2 regions of the Paenibacillus sp. LK1 genome follow, and region 2 is predicted to be linked to the other one. Evidence: riboswitches for the same ligand, from Rfam matches in the RefSeq annotation. Region 2 holds a riboswitch; the other holds the start of a gene.
The links. Region 2 has a riboswitch for S-adenosylmethionine ahead of CS562_RS20070 (methionine ABC transporter ATP-binding protein). Riboswitches for the same ligand answer to the same signal wherever they lie in the genome.
Positions count from the first base shown of each region.

Region 1: linked by a shared signal. The riboswitch ahead of metA (homoserine O-acetyltransferase MetA) and the one ahead of CS562_RS20070 (methionine ABC transporter ATP-binding protein) in region 2 are both predicted to bind S-adenosylmethionine.

Region 1 is NZ_PEII01000003.1:194,478-210,160, reverse strand. Features, by position in the region: gene CS562_RS07905 (bifunctional adenosylcobinamide kinase/adenosylcobinamide-phosphate guanylyltransferase) at 1-120, shown strand, start outside; gene CS562_RS07900 (DedA family protein) at 224-835, opposite strand; gene CS562_RS07895 (cob(I)yrinic acid a,c-diamide adenosyltransferase) at 1,062-1,643, shown strand; gene CS562_RS07890 (RluA family pseudouridine synthase) at 1,640-2,623, shown strand; gene CS562_RS07885 (arsenate reductase family protein) at 2,973-3,338, shown strand; gene CS562_RS07880 (5'-3' exonuclease) at 3,512-4,405, shown strand; gene CS562_RS07875 (phosphodiester glycosidase family protein) at 4,411-5,517, shown strand; gene CS562_RS07870 (MOSC domain-containing protein) at 5,547-6,242, shown strand; gene CS562_RS07865 (ROK family protein) at 6,314-7,192, shown strand; gene CS562_RS07860 (HRDC domain-containing protein) at 7,377-8,378, shown strand; gene corA (magnesium/cobalt transporter CorA) at 8,472-9,407, opposite strand; SAM riboswitch class I at 9,861-9,985, shown strand; gene metA (homoserine O-acetyltransferase MetA) at 10,220-11,137, shown strand; gene CS562_RS07845 (aminotransferase class I/II-fold pyridoxal phosphate-dependent enzyme) at 11,162-12,346, shown strand; gene CS562_RS07840 (trans-sulfuration enzyme family protein) at 12,343-13,536, shown strand; gene mqnC (cyclic dehypoxanthinyl futalosine synthase) at 13,779-14,915, shown strand; gene CS562_RS07830 (aldo/keto reductase) at 15,171-15,683, shown strand, end outside.
Region 2 is NZ_PEII01000009.1:54,602-70,284, reverse strand. Features, by position in the region: gene CS562_RS20090 (SDR family oxidoreductase) at 1-111, opposite strand, end outside; gene CS562_RS20085 (DUF2167 domain-containing protein) at 436-1,434, shown strand; gene CS562_RS20080 (MetQ/NlpA family ABC transporter substrate-binding protein) at 1,618-2,454, opposite strand; gene CS562_RS20075 (methionine ABC transporter permease) at 2,535-3,194, opposite strand; gene CS562_RS20070 (methionine ABC transporter ATP-binding protein) at 3,195-4,229, opposite strand; SAM riboswitch class I at 4,357-4,498, opposite strand; gene CS562_RS20065 (Cthe_2314 family HEPN domain-containing protein) at 4,627-5,355, opposite strand; gene CS562_RS20060 (COX15/CtaA family protein) at 5,570-6,508, opposite strand; gene CS562_RS20055 (thioredoxin family protein) at 6,812-7,156, opposite strand; gene CS562_RS20050 (DUF2515 family protein) at 7,300-8,580, shown strand; gene CS562_RS20045 (putative polysaccharide biosynthesis protein) at 8,731-10,359, opposite strand; gene CS562_RS20040 (DUF456 domain-containing protein) at 10,420-10,860, opposite strand; gene CS562_RS20035 (Cof-type HAD-IIB family hydrolase) at 10,915-11,664, opposite strand; gene CS562_RS20030 (metal ABC transporter permease) at 12,338-13,210, opposite strand; gene CS562_RS20025 (metal ABC transporter permease) at 13,210-14,169, opposite strand; gene CS562_RS20020 (metal ABC transporter ATP-binding protein) at 14,173-14,994, opposite strand; gene CS562_RS20015 (metal ABC transporter solute-binding protein, Zn/Mn family) at 15,026-15,683, opposite strand, start outside.

The sequences.
Region 1 (15,683 bases), on a different contig from region 2:
TTTGCAGCAAGAATGGCGTCAGTTAACCGGGCGTTGCAGGCGCATTCGGAACAGATGTATCTGTTAATATCTGGCCTGCCTGTAGATCTCAAAGATCGAGGGCTGCGCTATGAAGATTAACATTTCATTATGTTAACGATGGACGAGCCTAAAGAAGCCTCCGTCACCACAAATGTGGTGCGGAGGCTTTATTTTATGACAAATGCGATGCGTGTAAATTTCTTTATTTCCGAGTTTTATTTCTTCTGATCCACCAAATTATACAGCCCACAACAATAATCGCTAGAAGTACATATACGACCAGGGAGTACACGTCCATAAAGTGCAGGATACTCTCCCATGACGCACCGAGAGCCGCACCAACCGAGACGAGAATAATATTCCAGGCCAGTGTTCCAATGGTTGTGAAGAGCAGGAATAAACCAAATTTCATGTTGGACATGCCGGCAGGAATCGAAATCAGGCTGCGAACAAGGGGGACCATGCGACAGAATAATACGGTCCACATTCCATATTTGTCAAACCATGCATCGACACGGTGGATATCTTCTTTTTTGATCCGCAGAATATGACCCCAACGTTCTACAATCTTCTCCAGCCGATTAACATCAATCAGCAGTCCGATCCCATAGAGAATGACTGCCCCAAGCACAGAACCAATGGTAGCAGCAAGAATAACACCGGGAAGGGTCAAGCTGGTGTAGGTGGTCATGAAGCCGCCAAAAGGTAATATGATTTCGGAGGGGATGGGGGGAAATACGTTTTCAAGCGCAATAATGAGTGCAATGCCTATGTAGCCGTATTGTTCCATGAAATCGGTTATCCAGTTTTGCATAATCGTCTCCTCTACTTTTGGTTTGCAAGGATTTGGCGTATACTCGGCAGAGTACACCAACTCATATATACGTGTGAAGGATCTCACTGGTTTCTGAAAATAATAGCATTCCCGTATTCATAGTAGGTCAAGTATACTGATTAAGTTAAACTCTAAAAGGGCATGCATTTATATTTAACCCCAGCGTTCTACCATGCGAATGATATTAACAATAGGAGGGATTACAATGGGCATATATACACGAACAGGTGACGAGGGACAAACCTCAGTCATTGGTGGACGGGTCATCAAGGACGATGACCGGGTTGAAGCTTACGGGACAATTGATGAGCTGAATTGTTTTGTTGGGCAGGCCATTAGTTTTATTGATCAAGCAAACGGAAAATTTGAGGATTTGCGTGAACACTTGCTCGAAATTCAGCAAGAATTGTTTGATTGCGGGTCCGATCTCGCCTTTGTAAAAATTAGCGAAACCAAATATAAAGTACGGGATGAGATGGTCACCCGGCTTGAGCAATGGATAGATCTGTATGATGCGGAAAATCCGAAGGTGGAGCGGTTTATTTTGCCTGGGGGCAGTCTGCTCTCTTCCACATTACATGTCTGCCGTACAGTATGTCGTCGCGCTGAACGCCGCGCCGTAACACTCGGACAACATACGGATATCAACCCTTCTGTACGACGTTATTTGAATCGTCTGTCTGATTATTTCTTCGTTGTAGCTCGGACTGCCAATGCGAGACAACAGGTAGCTGACATTGAATATGTGCGGAGCAAAAAAGTATTCCGCCGCAAAGACAAAGAATGAGCGATTATTATTCACCACTTACTTACACGGTTCCCGAAAATGAAGATGGCTGGCTGCTGAAGACCGTGCTTCAGCGGCGCCTACAGGTTTCGCGCAAGCTCCTGTCGAGAATCAAACTTACAGAGCAGGGAATTATGTTGAATGGCGAGCGAGTATACATCAGCGTCAAAGTTAGCACAGGTGACGTCCTGGAAGTCCGGATGGAACAGGAAGAGTCGGATGATATTTTACCTGAGCCGATTCCCTTTACGATACTGTATGAAGATGAGCACTTGCTTATAGTGAACAAAGATTCTGGTGTCATCGTACATCCAACACATGGGCATTACACAGGTACATTGGCAAACGGAGTTGTCCATTATTGGAAGTCCAAGAGCGAGCGTTTCCGATTCAGACCAATTCATCGACTGGATCAGGAAACATCGGGTGTGCTGGCAATCGCAAAAAATCCATATGTGCACCAGCATGTGTCTGAACAGATGATCGCAGGAACGGTGGATAAACAATATATTGCCTTTGTGCACGGTAGTCCTGCCCAAGAAGAGGGGGCCATCGATGGGCCGATTGATCGTGATCCCGAAGAGCCGCATCGTCGAATCGTTACACCTGACGGTTATGCGGCAAGAACGTTATACACGACCGTTGCAAGATGGGCGGGCGGAAGCGCCAGTGCGGTGAACCTGAAGCTGGAGAGCGGCAGAACCCATCAAATAAGGGTACATATGACATCGATCGGCTGCCCGTTAATTGGGGATCGGATGTACAAGACCCTTCCTGTGCATGACATCGATGAGCAGACCATGTCTGTTAGGGATGAACGAGACACTTGGATTGCCCGTCAGGCATTGCACGCATGTGAGCTGGCGTTTGACCATCCCATTTTGCAAAGTCGGATGACGTTCAAAGCCCCGTTGCCCGCTGATTTGGCAGCCCTGGAGGCACGTTTGGATGCCGAGGCATCTCCTAGAGAAGTGTTGTAGGAATCTATCAAACAGCCTGCAATTCGCGCTGTGTGTAGTAGCTCAGAGTGCATTTGTGTCCAGCAGTAAGTCAACGGTTAGTTACCTTAACCCGTGTGAGGCATGCAAACTGCATCCGAACAAAATGCCGTAGGCTAATTTTTAATATTTTCAGGTTGTAAGATTTTATGTTTTAGGCTTTTGATCCTAAAGCCGAATGGACATTTTTCTCATTCGCAAAGAGGTTTAAATTTACAGTGCGATGGTATCGGTTTGGAGCGACTTTTGGATTTGCGAAGCAAACCAAGGGAAGCGAGAAATCGAAACCGGAGCACCCGATACAGGAGCAATTTTAGGAGGACAAGCAACGATGAGTAATCTAAAAGTATACCAATATGCCAAATGTGGCACGTGCCGTAAAGCCGTAAAATGGCTGGAAGCTCAGGGGCATGAGCTGGAATTAATCCCTATTTTCGACACACCTCCATCCGAAACAGAATTAACGGAATTGATTCAGAAGAGCGGACTTGAAGTGAAGAAGTTTTTCAATACGAGTGGGGAAGTATACAAGGAGCAGCAACTGAAGGACAAGCTGCCGGGGTTGTCCACAGAAGAGCAGATTCGTTTGCTGGCTTCCAATGGTCGTCTGATTAAACGTCCAATCGTTACGGATGGTCACAAAGTGACCGTAGGTTTCAAGGAAGATACGTATGAGCAGGAATGGAACAACACGTAATTAGTTGATTAATGATTTCATTGATTGTTAAATGAACCAAGGTAAAAAAGGCTCTGAATGTTCAAATTTCAGGGCTTTTTTGGCTGGTCGATCCTTGGCGGAACTATGCTATAATGATAGAATTAGTTCGATATTTTATTTGCTAGATACAGGACAGGAGAGAACAAATTCAAGTGAATCAACGTAATGAACCTACTTTGTTGCTGGTAGATGGTATGGCGGTGTTGTTCCGTGCATTCTATGCAACATCTGCAAGCGGATATATCAGACGTACAAAGGCAGGCGTGCCAACCAACGCAGTATACGGATTTATCCGTTATTTCTGGGATGCGGTTCAGACCTTTGGGCCAAGTCATGTCGTATGCTGTTGGGATATGGGGGGCAAGACGTTTCGCGGTGAAGAGTATGCAGCGTACAAGGGGAACCGTCCGGAAGCTCCGGATGATTTGATTCCTCAGTTTGCTCTGATTCGCGAAGTGATGGATAGTTTGAACATTCCGAATATTGGCGCTCAAGGATATGAAGCTGATGATTGCATCGGTACACTTGCCAAATACTACACCGAGCAGACGGATATGAACGTGATGGTACTTACGGGTGACCATGATATGCTGCAACTGATTGATGATCGCACAAGCATTATTATTATGAAAAAAGGTCATGGCAATTACATGGTGTATACGCCTGAATCTCTAATGACGGAGAAACAACTGACACCTCGTCAAGTGATTGACATGAAAGGTCTGATGGGCGATGCCAGTGACAATTATCCTGGGGTACGTGGCATTGGGGAGAAGACGGCTTTGAAACTTGTGCAGGAGTTTGGCTCCATTGAAGGTATTTTGGACAATATGGATAAGCTTACCCCTTCGGTACGTAACAAGATTGAGAATGACCTCGACATGCTTCATCTGTCCCGCAAACTGGCAGAGATTCACTGTGCTGTTCCGGTAGCATGTGCACTGGATGTATGTGAATTGCGTCTTGATCCGGATATGGTGATGGACAAGTTCGAACAACTTGAGATGAAGAGCCTGGGCTCTTGGATGGGAGTGGCAATAGGGTGAGTAGCATGCAGACAAAACGGACGGGCAAAAAGTGGTGGACAGGGGCTATGGCCCTCGTCCTTGCTTTGCCTGTAGTCCTTTCAGGAGCAGTGAGTGTTCCACAGACAGCAGATGCCAAAGCGGCAATTAGCACCAAGGTACAGAAAGTAAAAGCAGCAGGACGCAGTTTTACCGTGCAGACGGTTAGTATTCCCAAGGGTACACCAGTTACCGTAGGATTAGCGAAGAAGCAGGTTGGTCAGACTGCAACATTACCTTCGATTGTTAAGGCATATGGCGCGCAAGCGGCCATTAACGGAGCGTTTTTTGAAGCTTATAACGGAGCTCCAGATCCATACGGCATGTTAATAGCAAACGGCAAAGTTATACATATTGGAAGATACGGAACAACGATTGGATTTAAGGAAGATGGCTCAGCCATCATGGATTCGCTTCAAGTGAGCCTGACGGGTAAAGTAACAGATAAAGAAGGGAATTCACGCAGTTGGTATGCGACCTTTATTAACCGAACACCTTCCGCGAATGCGAGTATTACGATGTTATACACGCCAGAGCGGGGATCTACAGTCGGGTTCAAAGGAGGTACGGCGGTTGTGATGGAGAAAGGGATTGTCACCAAGAAAGTACCGAATACCGATGTAGCCATTCCGAAGAATGGCTCGGTGCTGGTCTTCACGGGAAATCAGAAATCTTCGTCCGACCGCTTCACCATTGGATCAACTGTAGAGATGAATTATAAGTACACCAATGCAGCGGGCAAAGAGATCCCTTGGCAAGATGTAGTCACCGCTGTGGGCGCAGGTCCACGTTTGGTGAAAGACGGCAAAGTTGCCGTAAATCCAGCGAGTGAGGGCTTCAAGGATACCAAAATTCTCAATGCCTCCGGCGCAAGAAGTGGTATTGCCATTATGGCCGACGGTTCGGTTATGTTGGCTACCGTTTCTGGAGCGACCATTAAGGAATGGGCTGCTGTCATGCAGAAGCTTGGTGCCAAGCAGGCAATGAACCTGGATGGTGGTGCATCTTCTGGCATGTATGCTGGCGGCAAAATGCTTACTTCCCCGGGCCGCTTGTTAAGTAATACACTTGTTTTTGGTGGCTCTGTTCGTTAAAAGAAAGCTAATATGGGAGGTAGGATCAGATGACACTCACACATAACCGGAAGCCAGATGAAAGCAAAACGGCGGTATTAGCTGTAAACGTAGGGCAAGTTCAGGCCTTGCCTGGCCAGAAGCGCGAAGTGATGAGCGGCATTGTGAAACATCCCATATCCAGCCCGGTCTTCCTGTCATTCACCGGAATGACAGGGGATGCCCAGGCTGATCTGGAGCATCATGGTGGGCCTGACAAGGCGGTTTGTGTATACGATTACAGTCGTTATGCGGCGCTTGAACAACTGATGGATCGCAAGCTGGACTGGGGAGCTTGTGGAGAAAATCTGACAGTTGAAGGCTGTATGGAGGAAGAAGTCCGCATTGGTGATGTGTATGAATTGGGGAAAGCCACGGTACAGGTCAGCCAGCCGAGACAGCCTTGCTTCAAGCTTGGTGCACGGTATGATTACAAAGAGCTGCCTGTTTATTTCCAGGATAGCGGGCATACCGGATTTTATTTTCGGGTGTTGCAAGAGGGCGAGGTAACTCCTTCTGCAACTTTCAGACGAATAAGCACGGATCCTGCATCAATGACCATTCTGGAAGCTAATCGAATTATGCATCAGGGGAAGCAGGATGTCGCTGCTATGCGTGCTTTGCTGGCCATTCCAACGTTAGCCGACAGCTGGAAGCAGACCTTATTGAAGCGACTGGCTAAGCTCGAAACTGCTGAACAGGATTAATTCATGCCCTTGTTTAGAGAACAGATTCGAAGATCCATTTTAATTTTAAACTACTTGGGAGTGTGACTAACATGACGATTTTAGGCGCAATTGAAGCTGGAGGAACCAAATTTGTATGTGGTATCGGTACGGAAGAAGGAGAAGTTCTTGAACGCGTAAGTTTTCCAACGACGACACCGGAAGAGACGATGGCTCAAGTAATCGCTTTTTTTGAAGGTAAAGGTATTGAAGCATTAGGTGTAGGTTCATTTGGTCCGATTGATCCGATTGAAGGAAGCCCGACTTATGGTTACATCACAACAACACCAAAACCACATTGGGGTCAGTACAACCTGATTGGTAAGCTCAAAGAGCACTTTGATGTACCGATGACGTTCGACACCGATGTAAACGGTGCTGCGCTTGGGGAAGCAACCTGGGGGGCTGCACAAGGCCTAGATAGCTGTCTGTATATTACTGTCGGAACGGGTATTGGTGCAGGCGCAGTTGTAGGTGGCAAAATGGTCCATGGATTGTCACATCCAGAGATGGGACACATCATTGTACGCAGACATCCTGAGGATACGTATGAAGGGTTCTGTCCGTATCATGGAGACTGTCTGGAAGGGCTTGCCGCAGGTCCTGCCATCAATAAACGTTGGGAGCAACCGGCTTACGAACTGCCAGCCGATCACAAGGCTTGGGAGATTGAAGCACATTACCTGGCGCATGCTCTGATGAATTATGTATTGATCCTCACACCTCAGAAAATTGTAATGGGTGGCGGTGTGATGAAGCAGGAGCATCTGTTCCCAATGGTTCGCAGTAAACTGCAGGAATTGCTCGCTGGATACGTTCAGCATCCTGCACTTCAGTCCGAAATTGACCAGTATGTCGTTTCACCTGGACTTGGCGATAATGCGGGGTTGTGTGGTTCACTTGCGCTGGCGAAACTAGCTTTGAATAAGTAAATAGCTTTACAAACAAGTAGTTGACGAATTTTTCCATTGTGGTAATATATGAGCAACAGCATAGCACGGTTAATGAGGAAGCACCTCTCTTGCATGGATTTTGCAGGAGAGGTGTTTTTTTGTGCTGCTTAATTTAGCACAATACAGACTGTGTCGAGCTGAACTATTGAAGGAGGGACAGGATATGGAAGTCATTTTCATGAACAGATTATCCAGAATGTCAGGTCAGAATGAAGAGCATGCGCAGCTGTGGATTGGTGAAGAAGAAGGGGCGTGGCATCTGGGGTGGAGCCGATATGAGGAAGGAGATCGTACGGATGCCATCTGGTATGATGGCAGTTCGTGGGACGAGCTGTTGCATGTGTATCGTCATCAGTTAGCCATACAGATGGGCGAAGGATATCGTCCATTGTTGCAAGGTTTGTTCCACGAAAATGATGATTTGAAGTCGCGCAGTTATGGCGGTCAACGTCTTCATTGCTACAGTGAATTATATGGCAATGAGGGGCTGTATATGGACCTGTGCATATGGCGCAGGAAGAGAGCAGCGTCTGACCGGAAGGCCCCCTATTTTATTGCAACGAACCGGTTGCTGCGCATGATCAGTGCATTTGTTCCACAAACCATCGATGAATTGATGCAACTGCCTGGCGTAGGGGAGAGCAAGGCTTCCGAGTACGGAGAGCAATGGCTGGAGCTTACGAATGGACTGGAACGTTCCACATCTTTCCCGCTAGATTGGGTGTACTCGGTTCTGAAAGAACAAGAATATGAGAGCTGGCTGTACAAACAGAGAGAGCAGAAGTACAAGCAGGAGCTAGACAGATTCACCACACGGAAGCAGGTACTTGAGGGTATGAAAGAAGGATATACATTGGAGGAGATTGTGAATCGTTCCGGATTGTCCCGTCGGGAGCTAATTGAACTGTTGGAGACACTGGATTTGGAGGGGTATGACACCGATTGTCTACTTGATGCGGAGCTTGCTGTCATGTCTGAAGAGGAGCAAGAGGCGGTATGGAGTGCCTACGAGGAGCTGGGAGATACGTTCCTGAAGCCCGTGTTACATAAGGTGTATGGAGAAGAGAAGCCTGGCGGGAGCAATCTGGAGCAGGTCTACGAAAGACTGCGCATGATTCGCATCCGGTTTCGTCGTCACACAGAGACGGAGCAGAATGCAGGCTAGATTGGAAATAGGACGTTAGTTGTCATACATTAAGCGGATAATAAAAAAAAGACGAGACGTCTCCAGAAGTGGAGCGCTTCGTCTTTTGCTATTTCAAACCCAATCTTTTTTGCGGAAAATAAAGAACATACTCAGGCCCAGTGTAACCATCAGGCCAATAACCACAAAATAACCATATTTCCAGTCCAACTCGGGCATGTTCGTAAAGTTCATCCCATAGATGCCAGTGATAACCGTCAGCGGCATGAACACCGTCGTAATGGCGGTGAACACACGCATGATTTCATTCGCCCGGTTGGCGATACTGGATTGGTAAGCTTCTCGTAAGTTCCCCATCAAGTCGCGATAAGTCTCAAAGGTTTCGGATATTTTCACAGCATTTTCATAAATGTCACTAAAATACTTTTGCAGTTGATCATCAATAAGACGCAGATCTTTTTTATTGAGTGTGTTAATGACCTCTTTCTGAGGTCCAAGCACTTTCTTCAGCCACAAAATCTCACTGCGCAGCCCGATAATCTCATTCAGATGTGACTTCTTGGTATGCATCAGAATGTCCTCTTCAAGCTTCTCAATGCGCGCTTCAATTCGGTCACCGACAGTAAAATAATTATCAACAATCAAGTCAACCAGCAGATACAGCAGCTTATCTGGCGTACTAATTTCCTGTTCCCAAAGGATCGGTTTCAATGTCCGCAATTCGCTGACTTTCTGTTTGGTAACACTGATAATAAAGTGTCTGCCAAGGAACAAGTTGACGGCACGTAAAAAAATCTCTTCATCATCAAAACGAATGCTATTAATAACAATAAAATAATGGCTCTCATAAATTTCAATCTTCGGACGTTGTTCTTCGTCACTCAAACAGTCTTCCACGGCCAGATCATGCATCATGAACAGCGGTTGAAGTACCGCCAAATCGTCTACGTCCGCATCAATCCAGTAAAACCCCTCCGCTGGTGGAGTCAGCGCCTGCTGAATGTCGTCCACCGGAATAAATACACCGTTATTTACCAACCGGATTTTCATTATTCATCTACTCCTTCTGCACCCGCCAAATGGGCGGATTTCATCAATATGGGCGCAAAAAGAACAGATCAGCCGGTCGGCAGCGGAGCCTGGAAGTCAGGACTGCGTTCGCTCTATAATCAAACGGAAGTAACGTCCCGCTGCCGGCATGCTGATATCAATTCTCTATGCAGTTTGTCGGAATTCGGCTGCCAGTCAGGCCTCGGGTCGCCATCCATTGAATATGTCACCTCTCACATAAGGGTTTATAACACTTGTCTAGTATACCGCTGGTACAGGGTCCTTTCAAGCGCAAAAATGTGTCGATTTCGCGCCCTGGAGCAGTGTATGACAACGGATGATGAACGGTTCCGATCCTGAGGAACAGACATTGAACTACACCTTGACGTGAGGGGATTAATGTCTTAAAGTAAAAGGTGAACCACACTAGTTTTTACAATTGAATAAAGCGAAATCTTATCAAGAGTAGGTGGAGGGACTGGCCCGATGAAACCCGGCAACCGGCGGTATACCGCACGGTGCTAATTCTTGCAGCGACCAAGTGTCCAAGTGGCACTGTTGTAACTGAGAGATGAGAGAGGCGCATATCTATTTACATATGACCTTTCTCGGAATCCGAGGAAGGTCTTTGTTATATGCACCGACTTCTCAGCAGTGATTTTCGCTAAGGAACTTGAGCTTGCCGCCAGCAATGTGGTTGCAATTCAGCGCCTGCAGGCAAGCTCATGGCAGCCTAAAACTGTACGGATGCGAATCGTATCGAGTCCGCAGTGGCTGCATCTATTTATGCACAAGGAGGAGTTAGAACTACCATGCCAATCAAAATTCCAGACACACTGCCTGCCAAAGAAGTACTTGCAGGAGAGAACATCTTTGTCATGGACGAGACATCTGCTTACCAGCAGGACATTCGTCCACTACGTATCGCTATATTAAACCTGATGCCCACAAAGGAAACGACAGAAACTCAATTGCTTCGTTTGGTGGGTAACACACCAATTCAGGTAGATATCGTTCTGGTTCATCCGAAGTCTCATACGTCCAAGAACACTTCCCAGGAATATTTGGACTTGTTCTACAAAACCTTTGATGAGATCGAACACCGCCGTTTTGACGGCATGATCATTACAGGTGCTCCTGTAGAGCAAATGGACTTTGAAGACGTGAACTATTGGAAAGAAATCCAGGAGATCTTCGAATGGACCAAAACCAATGTGACTTCGACCATGCATATATGTTGGGCTTCCCAAGCGGGGTTATACCATCATTTCGGAGTTCCCAAAGTTCCGCTGGATGAAAAATGTTTTGGCGTATTCTCACATACGATCAACAGATCCAATGTGCAGCTGCTGCGCGGATTTGATGAAGTATTCAACGTCCCGCATTCCCGCCATACGGAAGTGCGACGTGAAGATATTGAAAAAAATGAAAACCTTGAAATATTGGCTGAATCAGAGGAAGCGGGTATTTTCCTCGTTGCTACCAAAGACGGCAAACAGATTTTTGCAACCGGACATGCCGAGTATGACCCGCTTTCATTGAAATGGGAATATGACCGTGATGCAGCTAAAGGTATGGACATTGCGCTGCCGAGACATTATTTCCCGAATGACGATCCTTCCCGTGTTCCCCCGGCCACTTGGCGAGCACATGCAAACTTATTATTCTCTAATTGGCTCAATTACTATGTGTATCAAGAGACACCTTACGATATTGGTCCGCAAATTTAATCGACATTACAGGAGGATGCTGCAATGGAAGACAACAAATTGAAAATCGAAAGTCGATTGGCCCAAATTGGGTCTATCAATGAACCGGTAACGGGCGCCATTAATTTTCCGATCTATCAATCCACTGCGTTTCGCCACCCAAAGCTTGGACAAAGCACGGGATTTGATTATATTCGTACGACCAATCCAACCCGTAAAGTGTTGGAAGAAGCAGCGGCAGCGTTGGAATCCGGTGATGCAGGTTTTGCCTGTAGCTCCGGCATGGCTGCTTTGCAAACGATTTTCGCTTTATTCGGACAAGGGGATCATCTGATTGTATCGCTGGATCTGTACGGCGGAACGTATCGTTTGCTTGAACGCATCCTGTCTCGATTTGGTGTGACGGCAAGTTACGTTGATACTAATGACTTGGCAGCTCTAGAAAATATTCGTCAACCAAATACAAAAGCGGTATTTATTGAAACACCAACCAATCCACTAATGATGATTACGGATGTGGAAGCGGTATGCTCCTGGGCCAAGAGCCACAACTTGCTCACCATTGTGGATAATACACTACTGACTCCGTTCTTCCAGCGTCCAATTGAACTTGGTGCTGATATCATCATTCATAGTGCCACGAAGTATCTGGGTGGTCATAATGATGTACTTGCCGGATTAATTATTACCAAAGGTGAGGAATTGTCGGCCGAAATGGCATTCCTGCACAATTCCATTGGAGCCGTATTGTCTCCAAGTGACTCCTATCAGCTGATGAAAGGCATGAAGACACTCGCTCTTCGCATGGAGCGGCATGAGTATAATGCTCTGACGATTGCCAAGTACCTTTTGGAGCACCCAGCCGTTAATGAAGTGTATCATCCTGGTTTGTCGGATCATCCCGGATTTGAAATACAGAATAAACAATCCAGTGGAAATACAGGCATTTTCTCCTTTAAGGTAAAGGATGCTCGTTATGTTGAACCATTGCTTCGTCACATTAAACTGATTGCTTTTGCGGAAAGCCTCGGGGGTGTAGAGTCATTGATGACTTATCCTGCGGTGCAGACCCATGCGGATATTCCGATTGAAATTCGTGACGCTGTAGGTGTAGATGACCGTCTGTTGCGCTTCTCAGTAGGGATCGAGCATGCCGAAGATCTGATTGCCGATCTGGGCAATGCACTTACAGCTGCACAACAGGAGATAGAAGGGGGAACCGCATCATGAGTGAGCAAAACAATAATGCCAACAATCATGAACGGAATGTTCATTCTGACCTGAAGTTCGATACCAAGCTGCTGCATTTCGGTGACGAAATCGATAAAACAACCGGGGCTTCCAGTGTGCCAATTTACCAGGCCTCCACATTCCATCATTTTGATATTTTTAATCCACCCCAACATGATTATAGTCGTTCCGGTAACCCGACTCGTCAGGCATTGGAGGATTACATTACATTATTGGAAGGTGGGGCACGCGGATTTGCCTATTCCTCAGGAATGGCTGCCATCTCCAGTGTGTTCATGATGTTCTCGGCAGGCGATCACATGATTGTGACGGAAGACGTATATGGAGGAACGTATCGACTGCTTACTTCCATTCTGAGCCGGATGCAGATTGAGACTACCTTTGTGGATATGACCAATATTGAGGAAGTAAAGGCAGCGCTCAAACCGAACACGAAGGCAGTCTATATGGAGACACCATCCAACCCGACACTTCGGATCACGGATATTGCTGCGGTCACCTCCTGGGCAAAGGAACATGAGCTAATCTCCATTCTCGATAACACCTTCATGACGCCTTATTACCAAAGGCCGATCGAGCTTGGTGTGGATATTGTCGTACATAGTGCGACCAAGTTCCTTGGCGGACACAGTGATGTGCTGGCAGGTTTAGCCGTTGCTCGTACGGATTCATTGGGTACACAGCTAAAACAATTGCAGAATGGACTTGGAACCGTGCTTGGTGCCCAGGAATCCTGGCTGCTGATGCGTGGCATGAAAACTTTGGGTGCGCGCATGGCACACAGTGAACAAAGCACAGCGAAGCTGGCTGCTTGGCTTAGTGGACGCAGTGATATTACGGCTGTATTTTATCCGGGGCTGCTGGATCATCCCGGCCGTGAAGCTCATGAACGTCAGTCAAGCGGATACGGCGCTGTCGTGTCGTTTGACGTTGGGTCGGGAGATCGTGCCAAGGCTGTACTCAACCGTGTGAAATTGCCAATTGTTGCCGTGAGTCTGGGTGCGGTTGAAAGTATCTTGTCTTATCCTGCGATGATGTCTCATGCGGCTATGCCGGCTGAGGTTCGCCGTGATCGAGGTATAACTGACGGATTACTGCGCTTCTCGGTAGGTCTGGAAGACATCGATGACCTGATTGCAGATCTGGATCAGGCACTTCAGGATTCGTAAGTCGGCTGTATTGAAACACGGGTGTTAGAGCCCGCTGAAAAAGAAATGAAATAGATGGCATATGTAAACATTTTTATTAATTTTTAAAGCACCTGCTCATAAGGTGCTTTTTTTCACATGTAACCTGTGTTACGATATGTGGAGTACGGAAATGCGATGTTGCCACCAAAACTTTCATCTATATGAGCAAGTTGGGACGGATCGTGATTATATTTTCTCTTCATGAGGGAGGCTTTTTTACGATGAGTACGGTAGACCGTATCTTAGATAAAGCCCTTCGGGGCGAACGTTTGGACTTGGAAGACACGATTCAGCTGTTTGAATCAAATGAAGTAGACAAAATCGGGGCAGCCGCCAATGTGATTGTAAAACGCATGCACCCCGAACCATACAGAACTTTTGTAATTGGGCGTAACGTCAACTACACGAACGTGTGTGATGTGTACTGCCGTTTTTGTGCTTTCTACCGCAGACCTGGCTCTGACGAAGGATATGTACTTCCCGATGAAGTCATCTTCCAGAAGATTCAAGAAACCGAAGACGTGAATGGTACCGAGATTCTGATGCAAGGTGGAACGAATCCGAATCTGCCGTTTAGTTATTACACCGACCTGCTCAAAGCGATCAAGGAGCGTTTCCCTAATATTACGATGCACTCCTTCTCGCCAGCCGAAATTATGAAAATGGTTGAAGTGTCCGACGGTCTTACTTTGGAAGAGGTTGTACGTGCAATTCACGAAGCGGGACTCGATTCTCTGCCTGGTGGTGGTGCCGAAATCCTGGATGACCGTACACGCCGCAAAATCAGCCGTCTGAAAGGTTCCTGGCGTGATTGGATGGACGTTATGCAGACAGCTCACCGTATCGGTATGAACACAACGGCAACGATGGTTATCGGCCTAGGTGAAACGATGGAAGAACGCGCACTGCACCTGCTTCGTGTACGTGAAGCTCAGGATGAGTGCATTGCGAACAAGTATGATTCTGAAGGATTCCTGGCGTTCATTCCTTGGACATTCCAACCGGATAATACGAATCTGAAGTTGGAGCGTCAGACGCCAGAAGAGTACCTGAAGACGGTAGCGATCAGCCGACTGGTATTGGACAACATCAAAAACATTCAATCCTCATGGGTAACGATGGGACCTGAAGTCGGCAAAAAATCACTTGAATTTGGCTGCAACGACTTTGGTAGCACCATGATTGAAGAGAACGTGGTATCTGCTGCAGGCGCAACGTACAAAGTCAACATTGGTTCCATTACGCAACTGATTCGGGAGTCCGGTTATATTCCAGCACAGCGTAACACGAGATATGATATCCTGCGGACGTTTGATGAGAATAATGCCATTCAACAAGATTTTGTAATGCAGAACTAATATTTATTTTATAGCACATCACGCTGATGAAATGAATGGATAAGTAGTTCATTCAGTCAGTGTGGATATGAAGTCCGTTGATTTCCCTTTAAAAGGGGAATCGGCGGACTTTTTAATTTCACTTCACACCAAGCGATAATTCACAGATCATCAAACAGTATATATTACGCATTTGGCGATATTTTAGTTTGAAATTCAACTGTTACAATGAAAGAACACGTGAGTATGCTAGACATGCTGGGAAGGGGCAGGCCGATGAAAACGAGAAGACTTGGTAAGACTGGACTGGAAGTACCTGTGCTGAGCTTTGGAGCATCCTCTCTAGGTTCAGTATTTCGTGATATTGACCGAGGTGAGGGTGTTCGTACGGTTCACGCCGCTGTAGATACAGGGATGAACTATATAGATGTTTCGCCCTATTATGGATTAACGAAGGCTGAATCGGTGCTTGGAGAAGCCATCCGTAGTTTGCCACGTAGCTCGTTTACGTTGTCGACCAAGGCTGGACGTTATGGGGAGAATGCATTTGATTTTTCGCGTAAGCGGATACATGATAGTGTACAAGAGAGTCTGGGTCGACTGCATACTGATTATATCGATATCCTGTTCTTGCATGACATTGAGTTTGTCCCGGCCGATATTATTATTGAAGAAGCTTTTCCAACCTTGCTTCGCCTGAAAGAGCAGGGAGTCATTCGCCATGCAGGGATTTGTGGCTTACCGCTGCCGTTATTCGAAACAGTGTTGCCACAGATTGATGCTGACGCC
Region 2 (15,683 bases):
GCTATGTACGTAATTCAGAGCAATATGACAACCCTGATCCGCCAGACTGAGGGCCGTCATTTTACCAAGACCTTTGGCACTTCCCGTTATGAGGGCAATCTTTCCCTTCACGTTCATCCCCCTCTTCAAAGAGCAGTCACTCATCCAGTATAAAAGATTTATCATCCCCCCACAACTCGCGTTTCCCACTAATCTGTACCATTTGCAAGAAAGTGTAAAATAAGGACTAAATACTTAGCTTTCAAACCACTGAAATAAAGTGAATTAGGTCTTTTGGAGGAAAAATAACCCTTTATATCCATATTCCCCTTGTCGGGTTTGAGTACCTATGGTACTGTCGATAAGTCCTTATTTTCTTATGATTATAACGACACAATACATATGTTCATGTAAATGACAACATTGCATGACAACTTCGAAAGGAATACAGCGTAAATGAAAAGATGGTTAGCCTCTCTACTTGCAATTTTGCTTATCGCCTCATTTCAAGCTCCATTCTCGACCACAGCATCTGCAGAAAGTGAAAGCAATAGTTCCACCGAAGATTATCAATGGATTGACGGGCCTTCAAACGTAGTACTTGATAACAAAGCAACATTAAACGTAGCTGAAAATCTCTCCTATCTCGATGCAGCTAACACCCAAAGGTTCCTTGAAGACACGGAATCCTTCCCCAATGGAACGGAAATCGGAAGTATCTATGGCGCCGGCGAAAACTCTAACTGGTATGTTATCTTTGAATATAACGATACCGGTCATGTCGATGACAGTGAAAAAGACGATCTGGACGCCGATGAACTGCTCGATAGCTACAAAAGAGGTACAGAAGAACAAAATGAGAAAACGACACCCGAAAATCAGCTGTTTATCACCGGATGGGAAATTGAGCCCGCCTATGACAGCAGCAAACACCAATTGATCTATTCTCTTGGTCTTGAGGATGCAGAACGGGAAAAACTCGTCAATTACAATGTGAATGTACTCACCCGTGAAGGATACATCGGTGTTATCCTCGTTACGGATAGTGCCAATTTTGAAGAAAACCGCAAACAGTTTGAAAACTCCGTGCTTAACCAGCTCAACGTGATCAAAGGAAACACCTATGAAGAGTTTGATGCATCCGTTGACAAAAAATCAGAACTCGGCCTGACCAGTCTGATTCTCGGTGGTGCTGGTGTAGCTGTAGCTAAGAAAGTCGGATTATTGCTTTTGCTCAAAAAAGGGTGGTTTGTTATCGTGGCCGCCATTGTTGGTGCTTTCGGATGGATTCGTCGCAAGCTGACTGGACGCAAAAAGGATGCTGAACCAGGAGATCAGAATTCGCTGTCTCCTGTAGAGGAAGCTTACCAACAGCATGCTGCTGGACAGGAGTCCGCAGGCTCTGATAGCCAACAGACAAATGGACATTCGGATACTGATCCGAATAAGCGTTAAGCTTATAATTAATGTACTTATAATAATAAGTACTACATCGAAGTGCCCTTACATCAAAACGTTCTATAACATGATGTACAAAACAAAGCCCTGCATTCTCTATAAAGAGGATGCAGGGCTTTCTTTAGTAACGCCGTAAGAAGTGGCTCCGAGTACAACTTATTTTCAGCTTAAGCGTTCAGCTTAAAACGCAGGTTCTACAGCACCTTGATAACGATCTTTGATGAATTTTTTAACCTCTTCGGAATGCAGAGCTGCAGCCAGTTTTTGGATGGCATCTGCATCTTTGTTATCTTCACGGGATACGAGGATGTTTGCATATGGGTTACCTTGCAGGTCCTCGATCAGCAGCGCATCCTTCTCTGGGTTCAGATTGGCTTCCAGCGCGTAGTTGGCGTTAATGAATACCAGATCTGCTTCATCCAGTTGACGAGGCATCATGGCTGCATCAAGCTCGATGATATTCAGGTTTTTCGGATTGGCTGTAATATCTTGAATCGTAGAAGTGATATTTGTGTTGTCTTTTAGCGTGATAAGTCCTTCTTTTGCAAGCAACAACAGTCCACGACCACCGTTGGATGGGTCATTAGGAATGGCTACTTTTGCGCCGTCTTTCAACTCATCCAATGATTTGATTTTTTTGGAATAGCCAGCAAATGGCTCAACATGAACAGGTGTTACAGCAACGAGGTGGAAACCACGTTCTTTGTTCTCTGTATCCAGGTAAGGCTGGTGTTGGAAAAAGTTCGCATCCAGTTGTTTATCTTCAAGCTGTTGGTTAGGTTGAACATAATCATTGAAAGTCACGATTTGCAAGCGAATGCCTTCAGCTTCGAGTTCAGGCTTGATGCTTTCCAAAATTTCCGCATGCGGTGTAGGTGATGCTCCCACTTTCAATTCTACGGTGCGCGGTGCGCCTCCAGCATTGTCAGCGCCGCTGTCGGAATCCTTGTTGTTTCCGCAAGCCGCTAGAACCGCAATCAGCATAATGCTAAGTAGAGCAAAAGACCATTTTTTCATGTGTAAAACCCCTTCTCCAATAAATTTTTTTTGCATTTTGCCCCAAATCGATACCGAATCAGGCAAATGCTATATATGTGTTATTTCCTGGTGAACCATTTAACCAAACGATCGCCCGCCATCTGAAGCACTTGCACCAGAATGATCATAAATACTACGGATATAATCATAATTTCATTCTGATAACGGAAGTATCCGTAGTTGATTGCCAATGTTCCCAGACCTCCACCACCAACCATTCCCGCCATCGCCGTGTAGGAAACAAGGGTAACGATTGTAATGGTGATCCCGGCTAGCAGACCCGGCAATGCCTCTGGCAGAAGCACACGCCTTACAATCTGTCCGGTTGAAGCTCCCATCGCCTGTGCCGCTTCAATGACGCCACGATCCACTTCACGCAGTGTAGTTTCCACCAACCGGGCAAAGTATGGAGCTGCGGCAATGACGAGCGGAGGTATAACACCCAGCACCCCTGTAGCTGTGCCAACCAGTGAACGGGTAAACGGAATGAGTGCAACAATCAGAATGATAAATGGCACTGATCGCAGAATGTTTACAATAAACGATAGTATCGTGTACACCACTTGAGACTGAATTGAAGTCGACCTTGCCGTCATAAACAGCAATACGCCTAACGGCAAACCAATGATGATCGTGAATAGGCCCGATGCTCCCAGGATTTGCAGCGTTTCAATTGAAGCCTTACCGATTTCTTCCCAACGTACCGTCGAAAAATCCATTTAACGAAGCACCTCCACATCAAGTCCCTGATCCACTAACTCTTTAATGGTGAGATTAATCTCATCTAACTGCCCCTCAAACCGAACGGTCAGCTGTCCATAGGGAACTTGTTTGATCGTTGAAATGGTGCCTTGCAAAATGGCGAAATCCACTCCTGTTTTACGAACCGTTCTGGACAAAATCGCCTCATAGGTTTTATTGCCCAGGAAGGATATTTTCACAAGCTTAGAAGCTCCGTTCGTCTGTAATGAGACATCTGCACTCGCCAGAGCAGTCTCTTCTAATGCAATTCCAACCTCATGGTCCCGCATCATAAAGTCACGCGTAATGGCATGCTGCGGCTTGAGGAACACTTCCGTCACTGGGCCTTGCTCCACGATGCCTCCCTGATGGATAACCGCCACCTGATCACAGATATTCTGGATCACGTGCATCTCATGGGTAATTAGAACAATCGTCAGGTTATACTTTTCATTGATATCCAGCAATAACTTCAGAATCGAATCGGTTGTCTGGGGATCAAGTGCCGATGTGGCCTCATCACACAGCAGAACGTTCGGATCACTCGCGAGTGCTCTTGCTATACCTACCCTTTGCTTCTGTCCGCCTGACAGCTGGGCCGGATATTTATTGCTGTGGTCCTCCAGTCCAACCAATGCAAGCATTTCCTTCACTTTCCGATCAATTGCAGCCTTGGGCGTATTAACGAGCTTCAAAGGAAAAGCCACATTATCATATACCGTAGCTGAGGATAACAGATTAAAGTGTTGGAAAATCATGCCGATCTTACGCCGTTGTTGTTGTAGATCGGACTTATTGAGATTGGTTAGGTTGATTCCATCAACCCAAACCTCGCCTGCCGTGGGGCGTTCGAGCAAATTGATACAACGGATCAATGTACTCTTGCCTGCACCGGAATGTCCGATAACTCCGAATATTTCACCCTTGCGGATATTCAAATTTAGATCGGATAAGGCCGTCGTACTTTTTGAACCTTTACCGTACGTCTTGGTTAAACCTTTTAATTCAATCAAAATTACTGCTCCTTCCCACTGCCTACATGTATCTTTACCCGAATGAAAGGAAAACTCCCCTTCATCGTACAAAAAAAGAGCCCCTTTTGCAGAAACAAAAAGGGCTCTTCACGTGAAAGATTATACCTTCTCATCTGCCAAAATCGTGCCTTGCACCATTTTGTAGGAATTAGCACCTAACATCTATAAAGTATGACACAGCTGTCATGCAGTTATAAATCGGTTGCCGGGCTTCATCGGGCCTGTCCCTCCGCCGCTCTCGATAAGAAATATTTAATTTATAAGTTCAGTAGTAGGTAATGTTAATGTCATAAATGTTAATTCCATCTAACTGTCGATCAGGAACTCAGTATAATCCAAGTATTCCGATTTGTCAAAGGCAAATATTACTATCCAATCAGTTCTTCGGTTGATGCAATACCTGCTTATGCCATTTCTCATTGATGTAGCCATACGCTGCTTTTAACGTCTCACATACCATATCCACACCCTGCCGGAGTTCCACGACATGTTGATCCAGATCCTCCAGCTTCACTTTCCCTTGCAAAGTCTGGTGCAACTGCCACAGATCATCCTGCATTTCGGAGTTCATGTAATGAATCTCCATGTTTCGTCGTTTGCGCAATTTGCTCATTGGCTCACGGTAAGAGTCCTTGATCCGAATTAGTTCTTTGGCAAGAACATAATGCAGCTTATCATATCCGAACTGTCTTAATACGGTGAAATATGAATAATGAGTTTTAACATTGGTTGTATTCAGCTCAAATATTTCATTCAACACTGTACCTAATTTATCCAAAATGGCAAAACATCGGATGAAGCCATCCTTATAAAAATAGACGTAACGGGCATACTCCGCTTTTTCTAATAATGTCATATCATCCGTAGAGCCCGCTTTGACTTTCTGACGGAAATGGGAAGCTGCAAAACAGCTTTGTTCCAATTCATCCAGCGAAGAGATCAGTCCCTGGGTCCATATATACAGTTTACGAAAATCATGGGTAGGATCATGGTCCACATGCATCTGTCGCTGAAATAGCTCAAGTGTATCCGCCATCGCTTCCATCGCGTCCTTTAGTATGCCTTCGTTCTTACGCGGCTTTTCACCCAGCAACGTTCGCAGCATATATAGCCTCCTCTTTCCACTCTGCAGATCATCAAATTAATAATAATTCATCATATTAAACAAAATCGGAATCAGAGTAAACGTATGACCGCTGCTTACAATAGGGTGCCCTGACACGCCTGACATCAAACAAAGTTCACCTGTCCAATGATGTACATCATCGGATGGTGAACTTCACTGGATTCATCCCCTGAACTACAATAATTCGGATATATTAGAAACGGTTAACGGGCCGATGCAACTTGTACACCAGGAAACTCATATACGTTAATACACCGAATAAAATGGCAATATCAAGCATATGCGCCAGCGCTACGAACATATACACTTCCGGACGGTTCATCGTGAGCATCAAACCAAAACCAATCACCACTTGCAACAAAACCAGTACAACAGAAATGACTCCTAGCGCTCTTAATTCCGTGTTATCCGGATGTTTGCGATACGCAAAATGACCAAGAATTGCAATGACGATTACTAATGAAACAGCCGCCACCCGGTGAGCAAAAGCAACAGCTACGCCTCCCGAGAGCTCAGGAATAATCTGCCCGTTACAGAGCGGAAAGCCTGAACATCCTCCAGCAGAATCCGTATGGCTCACAAATGCTCCAGTATATACCACGAGGTACGTATAGATCGTGGAAAACCACACCAGATTTCGGAAGCCTTTGCTAACTCGCGGATATCGATTCAGTCTTTCCAATCCACCATGGCGAGCTTCCTGCCGAATACCAAGCGCCATCATCAAGGAGCTGGCAAAAGCAATTAAGGCAAATCCGAAATGCAGTGCCATGACTGCGGAAGATTGGGAGAATACGACGGCAAAAGCCCCCATAATTCCCTGGACAATAACAAATATCAGCGTTAACAATGAAAACAATTGCAGATCACGGCGTGATTTGCCAAACCGCAAAAATGCTACAAAAGAGGCTATGGACAAAAGCCCTGCCAGTGCGCTGACTGCGCGATGGGAAAATTCAATTAGTGAGGCAACAGTATGTGCAGGCACAAGTTTTCCGTTACATAAAGGCCATTCTGCGCCGCAGCCGAGGCCCGATTCCGTTCGGGTCACTACGCCTCCGCCAAATGTGGCCAGAAACATGACAAGACAGGTTAATACGGTTAACCATTTAAACAAGGTTATGTGCTTCAATTTTTTTCTCACCCGCTGTTGGTTTAAGATGGCGAAGAACTACATCCTCCGCTTGATTCGTTACTTTGACACTTATTTCACAACTAAATTCATTATACCGGATAAATGTGTCATTGACGCCGCGCTTTGTGACAAAATGTTAACGTCTGTCGAGAAGTTGACCCACAGGTCATCGGCAAATATGTACATTATTACAACCTTAGTTTCTCCCGAAAACTCGGAAAATACAAACGCCACTTCCCTATTTCAAGAGAAATGGCGTTCCTTTAATTATAACCTTTAACATGGTTAACCTGTCATGTTTTATTTATGAATCGTGTTATACACCTCAACTGCACGCTGCAGGAATTGCTCAATCTCTTCTCTCGACTTGCGCAGTTTGTTCACATAACGAACAAGTTCCCGGCCATCTGTGTAAGCTACAAAGCTGGGGATGCCGAGAATATTTTGCTCTTCGCTCACTGTACCCACCTGATCTACGTCGACCTCAACCAACTTCAGTTCACGAGCAAACTTCTCTTCAACTTCAGGCATAAACGGATCGATGTACTTGCAATCACCACACCAATCTGCCTTAAATACAGCTACAGTCAAACGCGGAGATTGGATTGCCACATCAAATTCCGGTTTCGATGTAATCTTTTCCATTACAACATCTTCCTTTCTATACCTTGTCTTATCCTCTAAGTGAAGCAAATTGCGGAGTGGAAGTCAAATATTCGGCGCATACTGACATCAACAGCTTCTTAAACTAAAACCGTAATCAGAATATCAGGAAAGGAGGTCATGTCATGACTTCCGTTAAATCGGATTCCTCCGAGTCTGCCCATCATGGGTCAATATTACAGATGGTTCGATCCATCCCCGGTGCGGCCCGGGAAGTGTGGAGGGGCAAACAGGCGGCTTGGCAGGCTTCTGCACAGCTTCGTCATCCCTTGCGTGATATGGCTTGGGACTCTGACATGGCTGCTACCTTACAAGCTGAAGTGGAGCGCCTGTTGCCTGGAAACGAGAATGCTTTTGCCCGAAATACGCTCAGTGCACTGGTCTGTGAAGAGGACTGCATCATTCTGGAAGAAATCAAGACATTAACGCAAGAAAACAACCGGAGTAACATCACTCGCACAGCAGCATACCTGGAATGTTACGAACAGTATCCAGAGCTGCATTGGGCCCTGCTTGCCCATATGGTATCCCGCAACGGCGGATATCACATGACCGATCTCCAGAGTGACCTTATGCACAATCTGCAAAATCAAACAGATCGTGAGCATATGTATCGACTACTGGAGCGATGCAATGCCCTCATTTTCCAGGATGCTTATCCCCAGCTTCTGTTGTATATGAATAGCCGCCGGATCGGCCGGAGCTGTTTTCATTTGTTGTCCCATTTTCATGTATCGGCGTTCATGACGCCATTTTGGGAAAGATTTTGGCTGGAGCGATGCAGCTCGCTGCTTAGTGTGGCATTAATTATTAATGAGCAGAACTATATCGAGAGCCGGGTCGTGCAGCATCCCTATTTTCAAAAACAAGTGCTGTCCAAACCCGCATTCCATCTGCATAATCTGGCTGGGCTGAATCATATCGTATTTCCACTCGGACGGGAAAAAGGTCTTGCAGGCCGGGTTATTGAACATTTTGGCAAACTGGATGAGCGGATTATGTTTGGCAAAGGTTTATATGCGATGCTGTTTGGCGTGGAACAAGTGTTTACTCAAGTATTGGAGTTTGCACGCTCGGTTCCCCACCGTGGCTCACGTGCTGAATACTGGCCTGGTCTGTTCACCGCACATAAAGATGAAGCCGGAGAAAATGAGCTCTATAGTCAGGAGCTACTGGATCAAGAATGGCTACCAGTAGGACAAAGGTTATATAGTCCTGAATTGCTGGCTGTATGGGGTGATACGCCGTATGAACCGATTACAAGGCAGGATTGGCTGCAAAATCGAGATTGCCTCGTTCATCTCACTGCCCCGCGCCGCCCCTGGCTGTTTGAGATGAGCCATGAACATCGGTACGGCATGCTGAAAACTGCATTGGCCCATGATGCAAAAACCTTGACGCATTAAGGACAGAGGCTTTGTCGAGGACTCGTCTAGTAGAAAAAAATGGACTACCTTTATTGGTATAAATAAAAAAGCCCTGTCCGCTATGAAAGCAGACAGAGCTTGTACTTATTTCAAACAATATAACGAAGTGTGTATTATGTGTTGAAACGATTAGCCACGTTGCCCGGCTCCACGTTGTAGACGCATGAGCGGACGGAGTATTTTTTGCAAAATACGAGGGTAACTGCCCAGTTCGTCTTTACGAAGTACACGTAGAACAACCATGAGTACCAGATACACGACAACCACAAGCGCACCCACAAACAGACAGGTAACGAGGAATGATACACGTGCTGGCAGGAATAAATCAAAGATGGAGTTCCCAGCCCAGTTCGCTGCAAAACCAACACCTGCTGCAAGCAGCACGGTAATGATGAATCCTTTCCAACGATCACCCATGATCGAGAAATCAACAATTTTGCGAAGTACCCGCAGATTGAGGTACGTAATAACCAAGAAACACAATGCGGTCGCAATAATGATTCCGTAAATGCCAAAAATCGGAGCCAGGATTAAACTCGCTATGAGTTTGACTACGATACCCGCAGCTACACTGATCATTGTAATCCGTGGTTTACCCACCCCAAGCAAAATGGAGTTCGTGGTCATCATTGTAATTTGAAAAATAGTACCAAACGTCAGCAATGTAATGATTGGTGTCCCGTCTGGGCTGGTAAACAGCAAGCCGTTAACGGAATACGCTGCCGCGCATAGAGCGATAACGATTGGCATCCCGGTCAGAATCGAAATGCGCAAAGCAAGCGTCACCTGGTTTTTCAGATGAACTTCATCCTTGCGTGCAAAAGCTGCCGAAATGACTGGCACAAGTGATTGACTCAGTGCGATAGCCAAAATCGGAGGAATGCCTGCAATACTTTGGGCCTTGGCACCGAGAATGGCAAGAACTCCTGTCGCTTCTTCCAGTCCGATTCGTCCGCTAAGCAGTGGAACTACCAACGATGAATCGATAAAGTTAATCGCTGGAACAGCGAGTGAAGATAATACGATTGGAATCGAAAGTTTGAATATATCGCTGTAAATACCCCGCATGGGCAATTGCTCCGCACGTTCGTAATTCAATTGAGCCGCACGGTCATTTTTGCGAAGCTTCAAGGTGAAGTACAACATGACAGCAAAAGCGCCAATACTTCCGAATACGCCCCCAAATGAAGCCCCTGCCGCAATGGTTTGATCATCATAATTCCATTGCAGCATAACAAACGCCACGATGATCGCTGTACCTACACGTGCAAACTGCTCCACAATCTGTGAAATGCCGCCTGCCGTCATATTGCCACGACCCTGGAAATATCCACGCATCATTGCGATGGCCGGGAAGAGAAGCAGCGCTGGAGCCAAGGCCCGAATGGCGCTCACCGATTCCGGCACTTTGGATACGTACGTCGCATAATAAGGTGCTGCGAACCATAATAAAGCAGACATCACTACCCCGGCTACAGCCGCAAAGATCAGGGCTGCACGGTAGATTTGTTGAGCTTCACCTGCGCGTCCCAGTGCATAACGTTCCGAGACCATTTTGCTAAGTGTACTCGGTATGCCTGCTGTAGCAACGGTTAACAGCATTAAATATACCGTGTTGGAGATGGTAAACGATGCGTTACCGATATCGCCGAGGATATGCTCCAGCGGCACCCGTTGAACCAATCCGAGTACCCTCGCAATCAGCGCAGCTGCCGCCAAGATGAGCGTACCTCTAATAAATGTTTCCTTCTTAGACAAGCCAATTCCCCTTCTTTCCCCCACACCGACGTACATCCAGATGAAGCCGCTCCCGAACGTCTATGCGAATCTTACCACCCAGATAATAAACAGAACAATCATGACGATTTGCAAAATAATTTTCATTACGGTGCTCGTAAACAGCCCCACCACGGAGCCAAATCCGACTTTAGAAGCTTTGGCTGGTGAAGAACCTCCGATCAGTTCCCCGATAAAAGCACCGATAAATGGCCCCAGTACAAGTCCGAATGCCGGAATGACAAATGGGCCAATGATGACACCAATCGTACTGAGAGTCGTCGATAATTTGGAGCCGCCGAATTTCTTCACACCCCAGGCACTGACGACATAATCAGCCACAAACAGCACCACTACGATCAATATCTGGATAATCCAGAACCATACACCGAACGGAACAAAGCTGAAGAACCAGCCATAGACCAGAAACGCGAAGAAAATCGCTACAGCACCAGGCAGTATGGGATATACCGTTCCGGCCATCCCCACCGCAAACAGCAGTACAATTAAAATCCAGCCAACGGTTGCGAGCAAAGGTTACTCCCCCTTCAAAATATGATCACGGATGACTTCGACTATGCCATCTTCGTTGTTGCTCGCTACGATCAGGTCAGCCGCTTCCTTCACTTGTTCCTGCGCGTTGCCCATGGCAACACCAAGACCCACGGCTTCAATAACAGCCAGATCATTCAAGCTGTCTCCAACAGCAACCACTTCGGACATCTCTATACCCAGAAGCTTGCAGACTTCAGCTACGCCGCTCGCTTTGGATACACCACCAGGGTTAATCTCAATATTAACAGGTGATGAGTTCGTCATTTGCAAGCCGCCCATTTGTTGCAGCTCCATCATAATCTGGTGACGGACTTCATCTACTTCGGTATTGAATCCGAATTTCAGCCATTCCAGACCTTCAATATTGTCCGTCCAGCGATCCCGGTTAAACAGCTCTTCCACGGAATATGCCCAGTACCAGCTATTATATTTTTCGCCAATCTCCTGCATTTTGCGGATCAATGCCGGGTCCATCAGATGGCGCATATGCAGATCATGCGGAGCTTTCCAGACTTCACTGCCATTGACCGTTACCATCGGGGTCTCCAGCCCAAGCTGTACCGCATAAGGCATCGCATGAAAAACAGCTCTTCCCGTCGAAAGGCACACATGCACTCCCCGGCGAATGGCGATCTGAATCCATTTGGCGGTTTCCTGTGTGATCTCATGATTATCGTTAAGCAATGTTCCATCCATATCCAATGCAAGCAATTTGTATTTTAGTTCACTCATGCCGTATTTCCTCCTCAGTTGTCTCTCTCCAAGTTGAACTCATGGATATACATATAGACACTATGTGGACAGAAAACCTTTCGATCGCTGTTATCTTTGATTTTATATATTTCCTTTATAGCTACAACATTGGTATTCCTAAGGGTCTGCAGGGTGAACGTTACGGGGACGGATCGTCTTCCGATCGCTGTTGTATCCAAATTTTCTTGAACCAACTTTCTAATAGTTGTAATTTGGATACAAAGGCGAACGCTTCGCTTCTTCAGATCGATTCCGTTCCCTCCACTACGCCTGTTATTTATAAAACCCAATATACCTGTTTGGAAAAACAAAATTTATAAAACCAAGTAATCGCTTCTTCAGGACTTTTCTGTCCTCTCCGTTTCCCAATGTATCTCCAGTTCAACTTATATGCTCTTTATATCTTATCTAACATACTCTCACAAAAAGATCGCCCGGCATTCGCGTAGGCGGATGCTCCGGACGTCACAGCTAACGACATTTTACCACAGATTGTCGGCCTGCAACAAAGTAACCCGCGATACGGGTGAACCTTTACAACATGGCAACAGGGGTCTGTTCCAATTCATGTAAGAGTCTGGTATGTAATAAAATTACCCGTAGCCATGAAAAAACCGCCTGCGATGCAGGCGGCTGCTACTTTTTTTATCCATTAACGTGCCGCGAATTTGCGACGAGCATACCGAAAGACAATACCATGCTTTGGAGACAGCAGCAGCGCTAGCACAAACAGAATTCCTGCTACGGCCACCATACAACCTGCAATGGAAGCATCCAACGCGTAAGCCATGATGTAGCCTCCTACCGAGGAAGCTGCTCCTACGAGCACGCTGTACAGAATCATTTTGCCCAATCGATCCGTGAGTAAGTAAGCCGTCGCTGCAGGTACAATCAACATGCCTACCACGAGAATAGACCCTACGCTCTCAAATGAAGCCACAGATGTCATGGAAACAAGCCCCATAAGCAAATAGTGGAACAACACCACCGGAATACCGCAGGCCGCAGCCAGCGCCGGATCAAAAGCGCACAACTTGAACTGCTTGTAGAACAGGCCGATTACAAGGAGGATGACCAGCAAGGTGATGCCCAGCATCCAAACCGCCCTTGGGCCTACATCCGTCCCCCCAAGCGTTAAGGTATCCCACTGGACATAAGCGATCTCACCGAACAAGACACAATCGAGATCCAGATCAATATGCCCGGCATTCAAACTGATCAAAATCACACCCACTGCGAAGAGTGCCGTGAACACTATTCCGATAGAAGCATCCGATGATAATCCTCCAGCCTGTAAGCTTTGAATAAAGAACACTGTCAGTAATCCAAATACGGTTGCCCCAAGCAGCATCCATAACGAATCACGTGAACCGCTCCACAGGAAAGCAATCGCAATACCTGGGAGAACCGCATGACTGATCGCATCTCCAACCAGAGCCATCCGCCTTAATATGAGAAAACAGCCAAGAATGGCACAGGCGGAGGATACCAGGATAGCCGTCAATATAATCCAAAACGTTGCCATTACAACTCACCCCGTTCCTGCTGTGCTCGCTGTGCAGAGAGTGTCTGTAGCGTGGCATGCTCTTCTCTCAAGTAAGCAGATTTCGCCTGCATACTTCGTAAACGCCGTGCTAACAGTCCGCGCCGTGGAGCAAGCAATGCGGAACCCGCAAATAGTACTGTCGCTGCCAGTACGGTTACTGGCCCTGTCGGCAGGTTAGGCACCAGGGTGCTGAAGATTGTACCTGTCGCACCGCTCAGTGCTCCAAATACGCCGGCCAACAGTACCATAAGCGAGAGCGAGTCCGTCCAGCAGCGAGCTGCTGCTGCAGGGGTCACCAGCAAAGCGGCGACCAGCACCACGCCAACCGCCTGAATCCCTGCGACAACCGCAATAACGGTCAAGAGCAGAATTAGTTGTTCCAGCATGCCAACCGGCAGTCCCATACCTCGTGCAAATCCCGGGTCAAAGCTCACCAGCTTGAATTCTTTGAACCATGCCAGACAAGCGATCAATAATACAAGACAGACACCGCCCATGACATACACATCCGTCATCACCATGGATGCGGCCTGCCCAAACAAATATTTATCAAGTCCACTCTGACTGCCGCTTGCACCGTGCTGAATCCGAGTAAGCATCACTACGCCAATACCGAAAAATACAGTTAGCACAATCCCCATTGCCGCATCCTGCTTGATCCGGGAATACCTTGTAATCCACGAAATCCCGAAGGTCGCAATGATTCCAGCCACAAGCGCACCGAACAGAAATAATCCTACGGATTTGGTTTCAGTCAACATAAACGCGATACAAATCCCTGGCAAAGCTGCATGAGCCAGCGTATCTCCCATGAGACTCTGACGACGCAAAAATGTAAAAGAGCCAATAATTCCACTACTAAAGCCGAGCAATAAGCAGCCAAGCAATATCCAGCGTGTATTGGGATCGGACAAAATAGCTACTATCCAGTTCCACATGCACTACACCTGGCCTTTCTCCGACCGGCTTCCAATCATCGCTATCCGGCCTCCGTACGTCTCTTGCAAAGTATCCGGTACAAATACTTCATTTGTGGGGCCACCTGCAACCAGCCTTCCATTAAGCAGCAACACATGGTCGAAATATTCCTCTACTGTCGCCAGATCATGGTGAACAACCAGTACGGTCTTCCCTTGCTTCTTTAACTGTTCCAACAGTGAAATGATAGCTTTCTCCGTTGTAGCATCCACACCTGCAAACGGCTCATCCATGAAATACAATTCCGCATCCTGTACCAGTGCTCTTGCCAGAAAGACACGCTGCTGCTGTCCTCCGGATAGCTGACTGATCTGGCGGTACATATAATCACCCATGCCCACTTGCTCCAGGCAGTGAGCTGCCAGATCCCGTTCTTTTTTGCCTGGACGGCGGAACCAGCCCAGATGTCCATAACGCCCCATCATGACAACATCGAGGGCGTGTGTTGGGAAATCCCAATCAACAGATTCACGCTGAGGTACGTAGCCGATGCGGCGACGCTGTTCTCGGTAGGACTGACCAAAAATTTTTACTTCGCCGTGCATTTTAGGCACTAGTCCCAGAACCGCTTTGATCAAGGTTGATTTCCCGGCCCCATTGGGACCAAGAATACCAATCAACTGACCTTCCGGGATGTCAAAAGATACCCCACTGAGCACCGGCTTTTTATGGTAAGCCACCGCCAGGTCCCGAACACTAAGCGGAGCTGATGTAGGCTGTGTTCCCTTCAGATGGTTAGCATTTAGTTGTGGTTGAGATTTTTCGGATAAAAATGTATCGCTCATGCTCTGTCCACTCCTCTCTTCATATCGTTTATCATTTTAAAGCTTCTACAATCGTCTGAGTGTTGTGGCGGATCATACCGATATACGTTCCTTCTTCTGTTCCCTCAGCACCCATTGCATCCGAGAACAGTTCACCACCAATACTTACGGTATGTCCTTTTTCGGCTGCCCCAGCAATAATCGCTTCCATCGCTTTTGCCGGTACGCTGGATTCTACAAATACCGCTTTGATATTATTTTCCACAAGGTAATCTCGCAACTCACTGACATCCCTCGCTCCATACTCAGCTGCTGTACTGATTCCTTGGAGCCCCATCACTTTCATGTCATAAGCTTGGCCGAAGTATCCAAAGGCATCATGCGCCGTAACCAATACCCGACTGGCTTCCGGTATCTCCTGGATTTTTTCCCGCACCTCGGAATCCAATGCCTCCAGTTTTGTTAGATACTGCTCCGCCTGTACCTTGTATTCTTCTGCGTGTTCAGGGTCTGCTTCCATGAGTGTATCGCGCACAGCTTCTGCGGCATGCATCCAGTGGCTGACATCAAACCAGACGTGTGGATCATATTCCGTTCCGCCTGTATCTTCCCCTGATCGCAATTCATCCACCGGAATGTTCTCCGTGACAGCTGTTACTATTTTGCTCTTGGACATTTTCTCCAAGATGTCTGTCATTTTTCCTTCGAGA